Regions from separate parts of the Rhizobium sp. N621 genome, predicted to be linked through region 1. Evidence: riboswitches for the same ligand, from Rfam matches in the RefSeq annotation. Region 1 holds a riboswitch; the other holds the start of a gene.
The links. A riboswitch is a leader RNA that binds a small molecule or an ion and turns the genes downstream of it on or off. The one in region 1 is predicted to bind S-adenosylmethionine.
Positions count from the first base shown of each region.

Region 2: another riboswitch for S-adenosylmethionine. It lies ahead of AMK00_RS02770 (O-succinylhomoserine sulfhydrylase); the one in region 1 lies ahead of metA (homoserine O-acetyltransferase MetA).

Region 1 is NZ_CP013495.1:4,306,798-4,316,111, forward strand. Features, by position in the region: gene AMK00_RS20670 (MDR family MFS transporter) at 1-461, opposite strand, end outside; gene AMK00_RS20675 (MarR family winged helix-turn-helix transcriptional regulator) at 576-1,103, shown strand; gene AMK00_RS20680 (thiamine diphosphokinase) at 1,163-1,819, shown strand; gene AMK00_RS20685 (ABC-F family ATP-binding cassette domain-containing protein) at 1,823-3,643, shown strand; gene AMK00_RS20690 (ABC transporter ATP-binding protein/permease) at 3,711-5,567, opposite strand; SAM riboswitch at 5,720-5,797, shown strand; gene metA (homoserine O-acetyltransferase MetA) at 5,847-6,770, shown strand; gene AMK00_RS20700 (aldose epimerase family protein) at 6,890-7,912, shown strand; gene AMK00_RS20705 (GntR family transcriptional regulator) at 8,146-8,922, shown strand; gene AMK00_RS20710 (SIS domain-containing protein) at 8,915-9,314, shown strand, end outside.
Region 2 is NZ_CP013495.1:560,188-569,501, reverse strand. Features, by position in the region: gene AMK00_RS02795 (efflux RND transporter permease subunit) at 1-1,331, opposite strand, end outside; gene AMK00_RS02790 (efflux RND transporter periplasmic adaptor subunit) at 1,328-2,446, opposite strand; gene AMK00_RS02785 (TetR/AcrR family transcriptional regulator) at 2,545-3,132, shown strand; tRNA gene AMK00_RS02780 (tRNA-Gly) at 3,156-3,229, opposite strand; gene AMK00_RS02775 (2'-deoxycytidine 5'-triphosphate deaminase) at 3,288-4,382, opposite strand; SAM riboswitch at 4,457-4,535, shown strand; gene AMK00_RS02770 (O-succinylhomoserine sulfhydrylase) at 4,578-5,762, shown strand; gene apaG (Co2+/Mg2+ efflux protein ApaG) at 5,986-6,378, shown strand; gene AMK00_RS02760 (Hsp33 family molecular chaperone) at 6,579-7,571, opposite strand; gene argF (ornithine carbamoyltransferase) at 7,661-8,575, opposite strand; gene AMK00_RS02750 (aspartate aminotransferase family protein) at 8,613-9,314, opposite strand, start outside.

The sequences.
Region 1 (9,314 bases):
GAAGCCATCAGCACGAGGCTGGAATAGCTTTGATAGCGCGCCCGATCGCGCGGCTCGAAGAGATCGGCGTTGACGGCAAAGATCGATACCATGATGCCGCCACCGCCGAGGCCCTGCAGCACACGGGCGGCGATCAGCGCGTTCATCGAGTCGGCGAGGCCGCAGACCGCGGAGCCGATGGTGAAGATTGCGATCGCCGTCATCATCACATATTTGCGGCCGAAGAGATCTCCGAGCTTGCCGTAGAGCGGCATGACGGCGCTGAGCGCCAGCAGGTAGGCCGAGCCGATCCAGCCGAAACGCTCGAGATGGCCGAACTCACCGACGATCGTCGGCAGCGCCGTGGAGACGATCTGATTATCAAGCGTCGCCATGAACATGGCGGTCATCAGAAAGAAGAAGAGGATAAGCCGGCGACGAGGATCCGTCACGAGCGGCGCAGGCGCGGGTTGCATGTCCATGAGGCGTACTTCCGGGTTCGAATTATTTTATGTGCCATCAGCATGTAATTGTCAATGACACATAAGTGACCCCGGCATATTCAATTTTGACCTCCGCTCTGTTATGGTTCCATCATGAATGAGACGCTGACGAAGATTCTGTCCAACAGTCGGGCCGAGCCGGACGATGAGAATCTGCCTCGCATTGGCAGGAGCATGGCGCGCATGCGTCTGATGACCGGGCGGCGGCTGATCGGCAGGCTGGCGATCCAGAGTGCCGCACCGGGCCTTGAGCTTTCCCATCTCGACGTGCTGGACGCCGTGCGGCGGGCTGAGCAGCCCGGCGAGGTCACTGTCGGCATGATCGCAGAGATGCTGCGCATCGATCCGTCGCGCGCCAGCCGGGTCGTGGCCGAAATGGTCGGACGCAATGTGTTGCGGCGCGAGGCCTCACAGGCTGATGCGCGGCGGATCGTCGTTGTCATCACCGACGCTGGCCAGGCGCTGCTTGCCGAGATCCACGCGCAGAAAATAGCCATCATCTCCGAGATCGTCTCCAATTGGCCACACGAGGATATAGAGCGTTTCGCGACGCTGTTCGAACGTTTCATCGGTGGCTACGAGGCGATCTTTCTGTCGCGCGACAAGGACACGCCCGGTTGAGGCGAAAGCGCCGTCCGTCGGTGCCCCTTCCCCTCGCCCCCCCGTTTGCGCTAAGGGCAATGCCCATGAGCCAATCCACCTTCACCATTCTGCTCGGCGGCGAACTCAGCCTGACGGAACGCCTGCGCCAGGCGATCGGCGGCAGCCGCTTCATCGCGGCCGATGGCGGCATGCGGCATGCGATGGCGCTTGGTGTCATGCCTGAGCTCTGGGTCGGCGATTTCGATTCGACGCCCCCCGATCTCGAAGCGGGTTTTCTCGATGTGCCGAAGCAGCCCTATCCCGCAGCCAAGGCGGCAACGGACGGCGAAATCGCCGTGTCGGAAGCGATCGCGCGTGGGGCGCGGCGGCTGATCCTCGCCGGCGCGCTCGGCGGCGACCGCTCCGACCATGCGCTTCAGCATCTGCTGTCGGCTGTCGGCCTGGCGGAAAAGGGTTTCGACGTTCTGCTGACCTCGGGCAAGGAAGAGGCAGTGCCGCTGGTTCCCGGCACGATCGAGCTCGATCTTCCCAAAGGCAGCCTGTTTTCCGTGCCCGGATTTGGTCCGCTGACCGGACTTTCGATCGAGAATGCGCGTTATCCGCTCACGGATTTCCACCTGCCGTTCGGCTCATCGCGCACCATTTCCAACGTCGCGGAAGGCAAGGTTCGCTTTTCGCTCGAGAGCGGCCGGGCGATCGTGCTTGCCCGCCCCTATGATCTTTCCGGAGTCTGATTTTTGGCCCCTCCCATCCTCAAACTCGACGATATCTTCCTTAGCTTCGGCGGCGCACCGCTTCTGGCGGGTGCAGCGCTGCAGGTCGAGCCCGGCGACAAGATCTGCCTCGTCGGCCGCAACGGCTCGGGAAAATCGACACTGCTGAAGATTGCCGCCGGCCTGGTCGAGGCGCAGTCCGGCGAAGTCTTCCGTCATCCGTCATCGACGGTGCGCTATCTCGAACAGGCGCCGGATTTTGCCGGCTTCAGCACGGTCCAGGCCTATGCCGAGGCCGGGCTGGGACCGGGCGACGACCCCTATCGCGTCACCTATCTTCTGTCGCATCTCGGCCTGACCGGCGAGGAAGATCCGGGCACCCTTTCCGGCGGCGAATCGCGCCGGGCCGCCCTTGCCCGCGTGCTGGCACCGGAGCCCGACATTCTCCTGCTCGACGAGCCGACCAACCATCTGGACCTGCCGACGATCGAATGGCTGGAAGGCGAGCTGCAGAAGACCCGCAGCGCCCTTGTGCTGATCTCGCACGACCGGCGTTTCCTGGAGAAGGTTTCGACCGCGACCGTCTGGCTCGACCGCGGCGCCTCGCGCCGCCTCGACAGGGGATTCGCGCATTTCGAGGCCTGGCGCGACCAAGTGCTGGAGGCTGAGGAGCTGGAGCAGCACAAGCTCGGCAAGGCGATCGAGCGCGAGGAACACTGGCTGCGCTACGGCGTCACGGCCCGGCGCAAACGCAATATGCGCCGCCTCGGCGAGTTGCAGTCGATGCGTTCGCAATATCGCGGCCACAAGGGACCGCAAGGCACGGTGCAGGCGACGGTTTCGGACGCGCAGGAATCCGGCAAGCTGGTCATCGAGGCCGAGAAGATCACCAAGAGCTTCGGCGACCGGGCCATCGTCACACCATTCTCGATCCGCGTGCATCGCGGCGATTGCATCGGTCTCGTCGGGCCGAACGGCGCCGGCAAGACAACACTCCTGAAAATGCTGACCGGCCAGCTTTCGCCGGATAGCGGCACGGTAAAACTCGGCACCAACCTGGAGATCGCCACCCTCGACCAGAAGCGCGAGGACCTCGATCCCGAGGATACGCTTGCAAACTACCTGACCGACGGGCGCGGCGAAAACCTGCTCGTCAACGGCGAGCAGCGCCATGTCACCGGATACATGAAGGAATTCCTGTTCCAACCGGAACAGGCGCGCACGCCGATCAGGAGCCTCTCCGGCGGCGAGCGCGCCCGGCTGATGTTGGCGCGCATCCTCTCGCGCCCGGCAAACCTCCTGATTCTCGACGAACCCACAAACGATCTCGATATCGAGACGCTCGACCTCCTGCAGGAGATCGTCGCCGGCTTTCCCGGCACCGTCATCCTCGTCAGCCACGATCGTGACTTCCTCGACCGCACCGTAACTTCGACGATCGCGCCCGCCGTGCCGGATGCGCCCGACGGCCGATGGATCGAATATGCCGGCGGCTACACGGACATGTTGGCGCAGCGCAAGGGCGCACTCGAAGAGCGCAGGAAAGCCGAGAAGGCGGCAGAAAAACCGAAGACGCAGGAGACAACCGCTTCCGGCGCAGTCTCGAAGGGCAAGCTTTCCTTCAAACAGAAATTCGCGCTTGACAATCTGCCGAAGGAGATGGCCAAGACCGAGACCGAGATCGCCAAGCGCGAACTGGTCATGGCCGATCCCAGTCTCTTCACACGCGACCCCGCTGCCTTCAACCGGCTTGCAGGCGAGATGGAAAAGCTGCGTTCCAGCCTGACCAAGATGGAAGAGGAGTGGCTGGAGCTCGAAATACTGCGGGAAGAGCTGGAAGGCTGAGACTCTCGCACTCAACCGCTCGCCTCATCTGTGCGGGCAAAGATTCAGCCAGACGATTTGGGCAGCTCTAAAGCGCCGGCGCGGGCACGGCGGCTGCGCCGGCGCTGGCGCTGGCGCCGGTCTGGACGACCTGCTGCTGCGGCTCTTCGGATCTCGAAGGCAGAGCCTGCAGATGCAGCACCCGCGGCTGCAGCGCCTCCAGATAGGTTTCAGAGCGGCCGATATAGATCATGCCGGTTTCCGGCATCGAAGTCAGCACGCTGCACATCGTTTCCTGCCATTCCGGCTCCATGCCCTCGAGCACTTCGTCGAAGATGATCCATCGCGGGCGCACCAGCAGCAGGCGGGCGAAGCCGATCGCCTTCTGTTCATCGCCGTCGAGCAGCTTGTCCCAGCGGGCGCGGGTATCGAGCCTCGCGATCAGAGAGTGCAGGCCGGCCTTTTCAAGGGCCGCCTCGACGGCAGCCTGCTCGTAGGCATCGGGGCTTTCGGGGAAGGCCAGCGCCTCGCGCAGCGTGCCGCCCGGAATATAGGCGATCTGCGGAACGAACAGCATGTCGTCGATCGGCGGCAGACCCATCGTGCCGCTGCCGCACGGCCAGAGCCCGGCCAAGGCCTGAAACAGCAGCTTGCGGTTGACGCTATGATCGCCGTTGATCATGATTTTTTCGCCGGCCTTGATCACGATATCGGTTTCACGCAGGCGAAAACCGCCGCATTCCTCGATGTCTTCGCCGATCTTGGCATTGATCACCACATCCTTCAGCGTCAGCCTGTCGGCGGCGGTGTTTTCATAGGCGATGCTGCCTTTCACGCCAAAGTCCTCGTCCATGTCGAGCAGCGCCTGGCGGAAGTCGGTGACGCGCATCAGCGTGGCACGCCATTCGGCGATCGGGCCGAAATTGGCGACATACCAGCGCAAGGCGGTATTGACCTGGTTGAAGGCGCCGACCGACATCATCAGCTGGCCGAGGGTGAGGCCGCCGGAAAAATAAGCGGGTGCGGCAACGATGATCGGAATGACGATCACCAGCCAGCCGTAGCCGGCCGAAACCCAGGTGAGATTGGTATTGGCCATGGCGAGCCGCTTGACGACCCTCAGTACCGAGCTGATGTCGGTATTGATGCGCCGGCGCTCGTTCTCCTCACCGCGGGCGACGGTGATGGCCGGCATGTTCTCGTTGGCATGCATCAGCGTGAAACGCAGCTCGGCCTCCTTCGAGAACCGGTCGGCATTGAGCTTGACCAGCTTGCGGCCGACGACCTGGCTCAGCACTGAGGCGGAAGCGGCATAGAAAATCGCCGCCCAGACCATATAGCCCGGTATGGAGAAGCTGTGGCCGCTGATGCGAAAGATGAAGCCGCTCGACAGCTCCCAGAGCACGCCGATGAAGCTCACCAGAAGGATGGTCGACTGCAAGAGGCCGAGCACGAGTCCCGTCGTGCTTTCGGCGAGGTTACGGGAATCTTCGTGCAGGCGCTGGTCCGGATTGACGCCGATCAGGCCGCTCGAGGCGAGCCGCAGCGCCCGCTTGCGCTTCAGCCACTGGTCGACGAGATCACGCGACAGGCCCTCGCGCATATAGAGCGCCGTCATCTGGTTCAGCCAGGCCTGCAGCACGTTGAGCAGCAGCAGCGTGCCGGCAATCATTGCGAAGATTTCGAGCTGGTGGAAGAACTCGCCGAGATCGCGGCGCTCGAGCGAATCGTAGAAGGGGGCGTTCCACTCGTTGAGGATGACCTGGCCATAGGCCGTCGCCAGGATGACGAGGATCAGCACGGTCGCCAGAAACAGCACCTTGCCACGCACTTGCGAATTCCAGAATGCTGAGAACATCACCCCGAGGCGATATGTCAGGCTGAAATCATACCCTACTCTATCCTGCTTCCGGATGCCCGGCCTCCCTTCGATCTTATCTGCCATCACGCTTTTCCAACACCGCCCATACTGTCATTATTAACATGGTGGCGTTACCGGTCTATCAACAGATTCTATCAGTCATTAAAGTGTGATGATTCTTGACGTGCCGCCCCGCATGCATTCGGAGTTGATTCGCGGCTCAACTGGGACTAATTAAGGCACTCCGTGGTGATTTGGCCGGCCGGCTTGCAGCCACGTTAAAAAAGTCGCTAAAGGGCCGCGTGCGGACCGGTAGCGATTTTTTCGCCGCCGGTTTTTTATTTTTGATCGAGTTGACCGCAAATGCCCATCAAGATCCCCGATACGCTGCCCGCTTTCGAAACCCTGGTTCAGGAAGGTGTGCGGGTGATGACCGAGACGATGGCGATCCGTCAGGATATAAGACCGTTGCAGATCGGCCTGCTCAACCTGATGCCCAACAAGATCAAGACCGAACTGCAGATGGCCCGTCTCGTCGGCGCTTCGCCGCTGCAGGTGGAGTTGTCGCTCATCCGCATCGGCGGGCACAAGGCGAAGAACACCTCTGAAGATCACCTGCTCGCCTTCTATCAGACCTGGGAAGAGGTGAAACAGCGCAAATTCGACGGCTTCATCATCACCGGGGCGCCGATCGAGCTCCTGCCCTATGAGGACGTCACCTATTGGAAAGAGATGCAGGAAATTCTCGACTGGACGGAAACCAACGTCCATTCGACGATGAACGTCTGCTGGGGCGCGATGGCGGCGATCTATCATTTCCACGGCGTTCCGAAATACGAGCTGAAGGAAAAGGCCTTCGGCGTCTACCGCCACCGGAACCTGAAGCCTTCCTCCATCTATCTCAACGGCTTTTCCGATAATTTCGAGGTGCCGGTGTCGCGCTGGACGGAGGTGCGGCGCGCTGACATCGAGAAATCCGACAGCCTGGAAATCCTGATGGAATCGAGCGAGATGGGCGTCTGCCTCGTGCATGAGAAAAGGGGCCGGCGGCTCTACATGTTCAACCATGTCGAATATGATTCCACCTCGCTTTCCGACGAGTATTTCCGCGACGTCGATGCCGGCGTGCCGATCAAGATGCCGCACAATTACTTCCCGCATAATGATCCGACGCTTGCCCCGCAGAACCGCTGGCGCAGCCACGCGCATCTCTTGTTCGGCAACTGGATCAACGAGATTTACCAGACGACGCCCTATGACGTCGAAGAGATCGGCATGGATCTCTGAACGGCATTTCTTTCTGACCTGCCCGGTTGCGGTTTGGAACAAATGCGGGCAGGTTCCGGTCCGGAACCCTATAGCGCCGCGCGTCTTTATCGGACGCGCAAAGGAACGGACGGTCGATCATGTCGGATAAGTTGGAGCGGGAAGTTTTCGGGCAGACGAAGGCGGACGAAACCGTCTATCGCGTCGTCATCAAGGGCGGCGGGCTGACGGCCAGGATCATCACCTGGGGCGCCGTCATCCAGGATCTGCGCCTAGCAGGCCATGAGGCGCCGCTTCAACTCGGCTTCGAGGATTTCGACAGCTATCCCCTCTATTCGGCCTATTTCGGCGCGACGCCCGGCCGCTGCGCCAACCGCGTCGGCGGCGGCAGGTTCACGCTCGATGGCAAGGACTATCAGCTCGAGCCGAACGAAAACGGCGTCACACATCTGCATGGCGGCAGCGACAATATCGCCAAGCGCAACTGGACGATCGTCGAGCATGAGGCCGACCGCCTGGTGATGAAGATCGTCGATCCCGACGGCCGCGCCGGCTATCCCGGCAATTGCACCATCCAGGCGACGTTCCGGGTGCACGGCAACGGCGAACTGTCGATCACCTACGAATCAACAAGCGATCAGCCGACGCTCGCCAATGTCTGCCAGCACGCCTACTTCAATCTCGACGGCCGCGACGATGCGCTGGGCCACGACATCATGATCGCCGCCGATCACTATCTGCCGACCGACGAGAAGCAGGTGCCGACCGGCGAAATCCGGCCCGTTGCCGGCACCGAATTCGATTTCCGTGAGATGGCCCCGATGAAGCGTTTCGTCGGCAGCGAACAGGTGCTCTACGACCATAATTTCTGCCTGTCCCGCGAACGCACCGCCAAGCGGACTGTGGCACTCGCCCGCAGCCTCTATTCCGGCGTGTCGCTGGAAGTGCGCAGCACCGAGCCTGGCGTGCAGTTCTATGCCGGCTTCAAGCTCAATACAGGGGCTCCCGGCCTCGGCGGGCGCAAATACGGCCCGTTCGCCGGCTTCTGCCTGGAGACGCAGGTCTGGCCGGATGCGATCAACCACGAGGGCTTCCCGAATGCGGTCCTGCGTCCGGGCGAGGTGCTGCGCCAGGAAACGGATTATATCTTCACCAAGAGCTGAGCGTTCTAAAGCGCGTCGCGATCGTTCAGATTCGCTCCTCGCGCTTTAGGTTTTTGCTTTTACGCATGTCGCTATCGCAAACCGCCCCACACTTTTGCGCGCATGCTCTGAGACGCACGGCTGTCAAATTTGACCGCTATGAACCCTCTTCGGATTGCCGGAGAGGGTTTTTTCTTCTGCGTCCTGCGATTCAGGCTTGCCGATTGGTTCTATATAGGTTCTATTGTATGTCCATGGATAGAACCAGTCTAGTAGCTGAACTCAATAGACGCGGCCTGCGCGGCGAAGCGCTGGCTGGGCCGCTCTACAAGCGGCTGGCGCAAGCGCTGACCAGCCTCATTCAGGAGGGCTTGCTGAAAGCCGGCACGGCGCTGCCCGGCGAGCGCGACCTTGCCGAGGCTCTCAAGCTCGGCCGCGTCACCGTGCGCACCGCCTATCGCGACCTGATGGCGGCGGGCGCACTGGAATCGCGCCATGGAAGCGGTACTTTCGTATCCGGCAAGGTGGAGCGCATGGAACAGTCGCTCTGGCGGCTTTCCTCCTTCTCCGCCGACATGCGCTCGCGCGGGCGTCTGCCGGCCGCACGCATCTTGTCGCGGGAGGTCAACACGCCGTCGCCGGAGGAATCCTTCCTGCTGGGCCTCGGCGGCGACGAACCGGTGCTGAGGCTCGACCGGCTGCGCCTTGCCGATGGCCTGCCGCTGGCAATCGAGCGCGCCGTCGTGCCGGTCAAGTTTCTGGGGGAGAACGCCGGCGGCGAGGGATCGCTCTACGATGCGCTGGCGTCGAATGGCCATCGGCCGGTGCGTGCGCTGCAGCGGCTGACCGCCGTCACGCTCGATGCCTCCTATGCCGCGATGCTGAACGTCAAAACAGGCGCGCCGGCGCTTCTGATCGAACGTGTCTCGCGCCTGGAAGACCAGCGTGTCGTCGAATACACGCGCTCGCATTATCGCGGCGATGCCTATGATTTCGTTGCCGAATTGAGAATTGGAGATGACCATGAGTGAGAACCAGTCGCTGATGCTGGAGGAAGCCGGCCAATCACCCGAGGTGGTGGCCACGCTTCTCGAAAAGGAAAAGCCGGTCTTTGCCGAGATCGCCCGGCTGTTTTCGTCCGCCCGCCCGAGCGTTGTGACGACGGCGGCGCGAGGTTCCTCGGACCACGCCGCCACCTTCTTCAAATATCTGTTCGAGATCACCTGCGGCGTCCCGGTCGCCTCGGTCGGCCCGTCGATCGCTTCCGTCTATGGTGCTGCCCTCCACCTGAACGGCGGCGTGCATTTCACCGTTTCGCAGTCGGGCGCGAGCCCGGACATCGTCGCCCTGCAGGAGGCGGCGAAGAAGGGCGGCGCGACGACGATCGCCGTCGTCAATGTCACCGACAGCCCGCTTGCCAAAC
Region 2 (9,314 bases), 680 kb from region 1:
ATCGTCACGAGCGTGCCTGATAGCATCGGGGCCGCGGTATGGCTCCAAGCATAGGCGGCCGCCTTGATGCGGTCCATCCCCTCTTCCATCTTCACCACCATCACCTCGATGGCGATAATTGCGTCGTCGACCAGAAGGCCGAGCGCGAGGATCAGCGCCCCAAGGGTGATGCGATCGAAGAACCGGCCGGTCTCCAGCATGATGAGGAAGACGACGGCAAGGGTCAGCGGAACGGCCAGAGCCACGACGATCCCGACGCGCCAACCAAGGCTGACGAGGCTGACGAACAAGACGACGCCGAGCGCCATGGCGAATTTCAGCATGAATTCGCCGACGGCTTCCTTGATATTGACGGCCTGGTCGCTGACCTTGGCGAGCGTCATGCCGAGCGGCAAGGTCTTGGCGATCGCGGCGGATCTTTCCTCCAGCGCCTTGCCGAGTTCCAGACCGTTCCAGCCCTGCTGCATCACCGCGCCGAGCATGATGGCGGGCTCGCCGTCATGGCGAATGAGATAGGTGGCCGGATCTTCATAGCCGCGCCGCACTTCGGCAAAATCCGATAGTTTCAATGTGCGTCCGGCCGCGACGATCGGCGTGTCTGATATCGCCTGAATGCTGTCATAGGCGCCATCGAAGCGAATGAAGACCTGCGGGCCGCGGGTGTCGATCGACCCCGCCGGCGTCACGGTGTTTCGCCGCTGCAAAGCGGCCGCGACGTCTTGCGCAGAAATGCCGAGCGTCGCCAGCTTGGCATAGGAAAATTCGACAAAGATCTGTTCGGGCCGCTCACCGAGGATGTTGATCTTCTTGACTCCAGGCACATGCAGAAGATCCTGGCGGATGACCTCGGCCTGGCGCACCAGCTCGCGCATCGGCATGCCCTTGGCCTTCAGTGCATAAAGCCCGAAGCTGACATCGGAATATTCGTCGTTGACGAAAGGACCGAAGACGCCCTGGGGCAGATTGCGGGCCTCGTCCCCAAGCTTCTTTCGGGCCTGATAGAATTCCTCTTCGACCGCCGTGGACGGCGTACTGTCCTTCAGCGTCACAGTCAGAAAGGCGTATCCCGGCCGGGTTGTCGTCTCGACACGATCGTACCAGGTGAGTTCCTGGAGGCGCTTCTCCAGCGGTTCGGCAACCAGGTCCTGCATCTCGCGCGCCGTCGCACCCGGCCACACGGTCGTCACGGTCAAGGTTTTGATGGTGAATGAGGGGTCCTCCGCGCGCCCAAGCTTGACGAAGGCATAGGCGCCTGCGGCGGCCAGCAGAATGATGAAGAACAGCGTAACGGCCCGTTCGCGGACGGCGAGCGCGGAGAGATTGAAGTTCATTGTTTTGCCGCCTCTGCCTGTTCTACCTTGGTGCGCACGCTGGCGCCGTCCTGCAGCAGATGGGCGCCGAGAGCGACGACCGGCTCGCCTGCTTTGACGCTGGAAACCACCGCGACCTCCTCGCCTATTTGTTCAATTTTCACCTGCCTGAAGTGGACGGTCGAAGATTTCTCATCGAAGACCCACACGCCGGTTCGGCTGCCGTCGTCCAAAACCGCGCCGACAGGCACCGCGGCCTGTGATTGGCCCCTGCTGTTGGAGATCCTGATCGTCACCGTCGCGCCCAGCGGGGCCGACGCTGCCGCGCCATCCAGAACCCAGCGTGCTTCATAGGTGCGGGTTTGAGGGTCGGCGGCGTCGGAGATCTGCCGCAACCGCGCCTTGTCCCGCCGGCCTTCGTTTCCGTAGATGCTGGCATCGGCTGTCTGACCGATCTCAGGCCGCAGGAATTCAGGAAGCCAGACCAATGCTTCACGCGGGCCGGCCTGTGCGAGCCGAACCACTGTTTGTCCGGCCGTCACCACCTGCCCCGGCTCTCCGAGCGTTTCGACAACCGTCCCATCGGTATCGGCAACGAGGATGGAATAGGCGGTCTCGTTCTCTGCGACCTTGGCGTCCGCTTCCGCCGCGGCAAGCTGCGCCGTCGCGGTGTCGAGGGCTGCCTTTGCCTGTTCATAGCGCTGTGGCGTCGCGGCCAATCCGTTTTTCACCAAGGCGGCATAACGCCGCTCGTCGGCTTGCGCCTGGATCAGCACTGCTTGGGCTGCCGCAACGGCGTTTCGTTTCGCGGTCAAAGCGAGACGCAGATCGGTCTCGTCGATGCGCATCAGCGGCTGACCGGCTTTGACCTGCACGCCAACGTCCACATAGCGCTGCATGATCTTGCCGGGCACACGGAAGCCGAGATTGCTCTGCACCCGGGCGGCAATGGTGCCCGTGAAGGTGCGTTCGGTGGCCTCCGGGTTTTTTGCCTCCACCAGCTTGACAAAGGGGGGTGCCGTGCGGGGATCGGCGGCTTTTGCACTGGCTTTGGAGGGCTCCTCGAAAAGCACGAAAGCGGTGGCGCCGGCAGCAGCCACAAGTGCGAAAGCGCCGAGTAATATTTTGCGATTCATCTCATTAACCCTTATTGACCGGCACGGCGGATCATTTAGATTGCGATCTAACTCTAAAATTGGTATAGATGTCAAATGAAATCTAATTGGAGGTCGCTATGAGAGTCAGTCGTGCCCAGGCCGAGGCCAACCGCGAAACGGTGATCAATGTCGCAAGCCGGCTCTTCCGGGAGCATGGTTTCGACGGCATCGGGCTGAAAGATCTGATGAAAGGTGCCGGCCTCACCCAAGGCGGATTCTACAAACAGTTCCGATCGAAAGACGATCTTGCGGCGCTGGCATCCGGGCGAGCGATGGAGAGTGCAATTCGCCGGTGGTCGAGGGTTGCCGCCGGAAGCGCCGATCCCTTCGGCGCGGTTGTCGGCATGTATCTCTCGACCGGGCACCAGGAAGAGAGAGGCGATGGTTGCCCCCTGGCCGCGCTCGGCTCCGACGCGGCGCGTCAGAGCGAGGAGGTACGCCTTCCATTCCAGAATGGCATCGAAGCTCACCTTCAGGTTCTCGACGAATTAATCCCGGCATCGGACGGCACAAAACCGTACGAGAAAGCCATGGTCGTGCTGTCCCTGATGGTCGGCGCCGTCACCATCTCTCGCATCATGACCGATCGGGAGATGTCGGAGCGACTGCTGGAAACCGCGGCCGATGCGGTCAAGCGCGTCGCGGGCGACACGGACGAAGATTGAGATTTCGGTTGCGGATGAGGACTTGGAGCGGGTGAAGGGAATCGAACCCTCGTATTCAGCTTGGGAAGCTGCTGCTCTACCATTGAGCTACACCCGCGATGCGCTGAGATTTCCAACAGATGGGGGCCGCTGTCAAGTCGGCTGAGCGCGGCCCGTCAGATGCGGAAGTGTTTCGAGAGTTTCAGGCCCTGGGCCTGGTAGTTGGATCCGAGGCCGGAGCCGTAGAGGCTGGCGGGCTTTTCCTGCATGTGTTCATAGACCAGGCGGCCGACGATCTGGCCGTCTTCGAGGATGAAGGGCACTTCATGGCTGCGCACTTCGAGCACGGCGCGGCTGCCGCGCCCGCCGGCCGGCGCATGGCCGAAGCCCGGATCGAAAAAGCCGGCATAGTGGACGCGGAACTCGCCGACCAGCGGATCGAAGGGGGTCATTTCGGCGGCATAATCCGGCGGCACATGCACAGCCTCACGCGAAACGAGGATATAGAACTCGTCGGGATCGAGGATCAACTCGTTGCGGCCGCGGCTATAGAGCGGCTCCCAGAAATCGAAAATATCGTGCTGGTCCTTCTCGTCGACATCGACGACGGCGGTGTGGTGTTTGCCGCGATAGCCGATCAGGCCGTCCTTATCACCGGTGAGATCGATCGACAGCGCGATGCCGCCGCCCGACACGTTCGGCTGCTTGCTGGCAACCAGCGTCTCGCTTTCATGCAGCTTCAGAAGTTCCGGCTCGCCGAGCACGGATTGGCCGACGCGGAAGCGTATCTGCGACAGGCGCGAGCCGCGGCGCACGACGATCGGGAAGGTCCGCGGGCTGATTTCGAGATAGAGCGGGCCGGAATAACCTGCCGGGATCTTGTCGAATTCCTGGGCGTAGTCGGTGATGACGCGGGTGAAGATATCGAGCCTGCCGGTCGAACTCTTCGGATTGGCCGAGGCCGACATGTCGGACGGCAGCGCCAAGCTCTCCATCAGCGGCACGATATAGACACAGCCGGTTTCGAGCACCGCGCCTTGGGACAGATCGATCACGTGCAGGCTCAGCCGATCGAGCTTGTCCGAGACCAGATGCGACGGCCCCGGCATGAAGGAAGCGCGCACACGAAAAGCCTTGCTTCCTAAGCGCAGGTCGAGACTTGCCGGCTGGATCTGATCGCGGTCGAGCTCCCGCTCGGAGTTCAGACGCCCCGTTTCGAACAGCGCCGCAATCGCGCGGTCCGCCAGAATTCCAGTTTCGCGAGCCATCATGCCCCATCCATCATTTTGCCGCCGACAAAACCAAATACGGGGAATTGACGCAAGCAGCTAACAGCAGTATTGCAGAATTATCCCGTGGTGATTTGGCCGGTCGGCTTGCAGCCACGTTAAACAAGTGGCTAAAAAGACCGGGTTGAAACCGGTCTGCTTTTGCGGCCGGTTTTTTTGTTATGTGAAGGTGATGGCATGAGCAAGACCTGGCGCCCGGCAACCCAACTCGTCCATGGCGGCACGCTGCGTTCGCAATATGGCGAAACGTCGGAGGCAATCTATCTCACCCAGGGTTTCGTCTATGACACGTCGGAAGCGGCCGAAGCCCGCTTCAAGGGCGAAACGGACGGCTTCATCTACGCCCGCTACGGCAGCCCCACCAATGACATGTTCGAAAAGCGCATGTGTGCATTGGAAGGCGCCGAAGATGCCCGTGCCACCGCCTCCGGCATGGCGGCCGTCGCCGCCGCCGTTCTCTGCCAGGTGAAGGCAGGCGACCATATCGTCGCCGCCCGCGCCCTGTTCGGCTCCTGCCGCTGGGTCGTGGAAACGCTGGCGCCGAAATACGGCGTCGAGTGCACGCTGGTCGACGGCCGGGATCTCGCCAACTGGGAAAAGGCGATCCGCCCGAATACCAAGGTGTTCTTCCTGGAAAGCCCGACCAACCCGACGCTCGAAGTGGTCGATATATCAGGCGTCGCCAAGCTCGCCAACCAGGTCGGCGCCAAGCTGATCGTCGACAATGTTTTTGCGACGCCGCTCTTCCAGAAGCCCTTGGAGCTCGGCGCTCATATCGTCGTCTATTCCGCCACCAAGCATATTGACGGCCAGGGCCGCTGCCTCGGCGGCGTGGTGCTCGCCGACAAGGCATGGATCGACGAGAACCTGCACGACTATTTCCGTCATACCGGCCCGGCCATGTCGCCGTTCAATGCCTGGACGCTTCTGAAGGGCATCGAGACACTGCCGCTGCGCGTGCGCCAGCAGACCGAGAATGCGGCGAAGATCGCCGATTTCCTGGCGGAGCAAGGCAAGGTCGCCAAGGTGATCTATCCCGGCCGCAAGGATCACCCGCAGGCCGAAATCATCGCCAAGCAGATGACCGGCGGCTCGACGCTCGTCTGCTTCGAGCTGAAGGGCGGCAAGGAGGCGGCCTTCGCGCTGCAGAACGCGCTTGAGATCATCAAGATTTCCAACAACCTCGGCGACAGCAAGAGCCTGATCACCCATCCGGCAACGACCACGCACAAGAACCTGACGGAAGAGGCGCGGGCCGAACTCGGCATTTCTCCGGGCACGGTGCGGCTTTCGGCCGGCATAGAGGACACGGACGACCTGATCGAGGATTTCGCGCGGGCGCTTACCAAGATCTCGGCCTGATCGACTGGAATAGCGGCCGGACTTCGTCCGGAGCCGGCCGCCGATCCGCGGGAACAAGTCCACCCGCGCCGGCGTTGCGAAGTAAAATTAACGCTGACAGTTAGGCTTAACGACCGAAAACCCTTCGATCATCACCATTTGACCGCTGATCAACGTTCCGTTTCTTGACGGACAGGGCCTCTTTATAAGATACGGGTAACATATCTTGACTATGGTGCAAGGCATGTATCGCGCCCTCACAAGAGATATCGAAGTCGTGGTCGAACCGTTCTATCTGGAGGAGCAATCCGATCCGGAGGACGATCGCTATGTCTGGGGTTACCGGATTGTCATCAGCAACAATTCCGGCGTCGCCGTTCGCCTCGTCAACCGCTACTGGAACATCACCGATCAGAACGGACAGGTGGACGAGGTGACCGGCCCCGGCGTCGTCGGCGAACAGCCGCGGCTCAGCCCCGGCGACACCTACGAATATTCCTCCGGCTGCCCGCTCGACACGCCCTCAGGCCTGATGTTCGGCCACTATCAGATGGAAACGGATGAAGGCGAGCTGTTCGACGTCGACATCCCCGCCTTCTCGCTGGATTCGCCGGGGCTGTTGCGCGTGCTGAATTGAGGGGCAAGTTCCCACTCAGGAGATTGCCGAGATCTGAAAAAGTCCCCTCGCCACAAGGGGGAGGGGCTAACGCAATGCGCCAACTGCAGCAGACATCTGCTTCTCTGCGGAGACGGTGAAATGGAAAACAGTGGGGGCGGCATCCAAGCCCCTCCCCCTTGTGGGGAGGGGTTGGGAGGGGTTTTTGGCGCCGCCGAGAATTATTCCGCCGGCTGAAGCTCGGTCGCTTCGAAGCGGTAGGTGGTCGAGCAGAATTCGCAGGTGACGGATATCTCGCCGTTTTCCTGGCTGGCCTCGATCTCCTCGGCGGTGAAACCCTTCAGCACGTTGCCGATCTTTTCCCGCGAACAGCTGCAGCGGTCGAAGACGGCGCGGGGCTCGAAGACGCGCACGCCGCGCTCGTGGAACAGGCGGAACAACAGCCGTTCGGTGCCGACCTGCGGATCGGTCAGCTCGTCGGCGTCGATGGTCTCGACCAGCGAGCGGGCTTCGGTCCAGGCATCGTCCTCACCATGCGGGCGGTCGCCGGTGTCGCCGTCGCCGCCGTGGAGATCGGGCTGGCGCATGCGCTCCGGCGCCTCCGGCAGGAACTGGGCGACGAGGCCGCCTGCCCGCCAGCGGTGGCGCGGCTTGCCGGCGTCGTCACGGTCGAAGAGTTCGGCCGCAGCCAGGCGCACACGCGTCGGAATCTGCTCCGACTGGCGGAAATAGACGCCGGCGATCTCCTCGAGCGAGGTGCCGTCGAGCGCAACAATGCCTTGATAGGGCTGAGCGAACTTGCCCTGATCGATGGTGAAGGCGAGCACGCCCTTGCCGAGCAGTTGCTCCGGCTCGGTCTCGCCCGATGCAATGGCCTGGTCGAGCAGCGCCCGATCGAAACGGGCATAGGCGCGCACGTTCTCAGGCGTCGAGAAATCGGCGACGAGCAGATCGACCGGGCCGTCGCCCTTGGTCTGCACGGTGAACTTGCCGTCGAACTTCAGCGAGGTGCCGAGCAGCACCGTCAGCACCACGACCTCGGCAAGCAGCCGGGCGACGGGCGCGGGATAATGATGACGCTCGAGGATGGCATCGAGCATGGGGCCGAGCTGGACGGCGCGGCCGCGCACATCCAGACCCTCCACCTGAAAGGGGACGACATGATCATCGCCGGCGAAATCGAACTGGCCGAGGGCGGCTGCAGCTTCTGCCATGGCTTTCACTCCTAGTTTTCAAGCAAAGGGTCAGCGTGCCCTTCGCTCGCGCGGTCGCGCGCTTTTCACGCGCGACATCCGATTATGGTTCAGATCGCGCCCAGGCACCAAGCAAGAATCGACTTCTGCGCGTGAAGGCGGTTTTCCGCCTCATCGAAGACCACGGATTGCGGACCGTCGATCACCTCGTCCGTCACTTCCTCACCGCGATGAGCAGGCAGGCAATGCATGAACAATGCATCGCTGCCGGCCTTGGCCATCAAGGCCGCATTGACCTGATAAGGCTGGAAGACGTTATGACCCCGGGCCCGATGTTCCTGATTCATGGAGACCCAGGTATCGGTCACCACGCAATCGACGCCTTCGACCGCACGGTCGGCATCATGGCAGAGCATGATTTCGGCGCCCTCATTGCGGGCCCAGTTCAGATAGTGATCCTTAGGCTCCGAACCAAGGGGTACGGCCATGTTCATGCGGTAGCCGAAACGCGCGGCGCCTTCGACCAGCGAATGCAACACATTGTTGCCGTCGCCGGTCCAGGCGATGGTCTTGCCTTTGATCGGGCCGCGATGCTCCTCGAAGGTCATGATATCGGCCATGATCTGGCAGGGATGGGTATCGTCCGTCAGGGCGTTGATCACAGGCACGGTCGCATGTTCGGCAAGCTCCAGCAGGCGCGAATGCTCGGTGGTGCGGATCATGATCGCGTCGACGTAACGCGACAGAACCTTGGCGGTGTCGCCGATCGTCTCGGCGCGGCCGAGCTGCATTTCGGTACCCGACAGGAACAGGGTTTCGCCGCCGAGCTGGCGCATGCCGACGTCGAAAGAGACGCGGGTACGCGTCGACGGCTTCTCGAAGATCATCGCCAGCATCTTGCCGGCGAGCGGCTTGTCGCCCTGGCCGGCCTTGAAGGCCTGCTTGCGGGCGAGCGCGTCGTTCATGATGGTTCTGAGGTCGGCCGATGTGACGGCCGAAAGATCGAGGAAATGTTTAGGAGCCATGTTCTTACCTGTCGTGCGCCCGAAAGCGCCAATCCCTTCAAGCCGTCTTCTTGATCTTGGCGGCGCGGATGCTCTCGGCGGCGCGTTCGAGGCGGGCGAGACCCTCGCGGGCTTCCTCGGCGGTGACGACGAGCGGCGGGAGAAGGCGGATAACATTGTCGCCGGCCGGCACGCCGAGCAGATGCGCGGCGCGGATCGCCTGCAGCAACTCGGCCGAGGTGACGGCCGCCTTGACGCCGAGCAGCAGGCCCTCGCCCCTGATATCCTCGATCACATCGGGATAACGGTCCTTCAACGAGGCCAGCCCCTGACGGAAGACAAGCGCCACGTCGCGCACATGCTGGAGGAAGCCGTCGGCGAGGATGACATCGAGCACGGCGCCGCCGACGGCCATGGCCAGCGGATTGCCGCCATAGGTCGAACCATGGGTGCCGGCCTTCATGCCGGAGGCGGCCTCAGCGGTCGCAAGGCAGGCGCCGAGCGGGAAACCGCCGCCGATGCCCTTGGCGACGGCCATGATGTCGGGTGTGATGCCGGACCATTCATGGGCGAAGAGCTTGCCGGTGCGGCCGACGCCGGTCTGCACCTCGTCGAGGATCAGCAGCAGGCCTTTGTCGTCGCAGATCTGGCGCAGCGCCTTCATGAACTCGGTCGTGGCGGGACGCACGCCGCCCTCGCCCTGCACCGGCTCGATGAGGATTGCCGCCGTCGCATCGGTGATCGCGGCGCGTACCGCTTC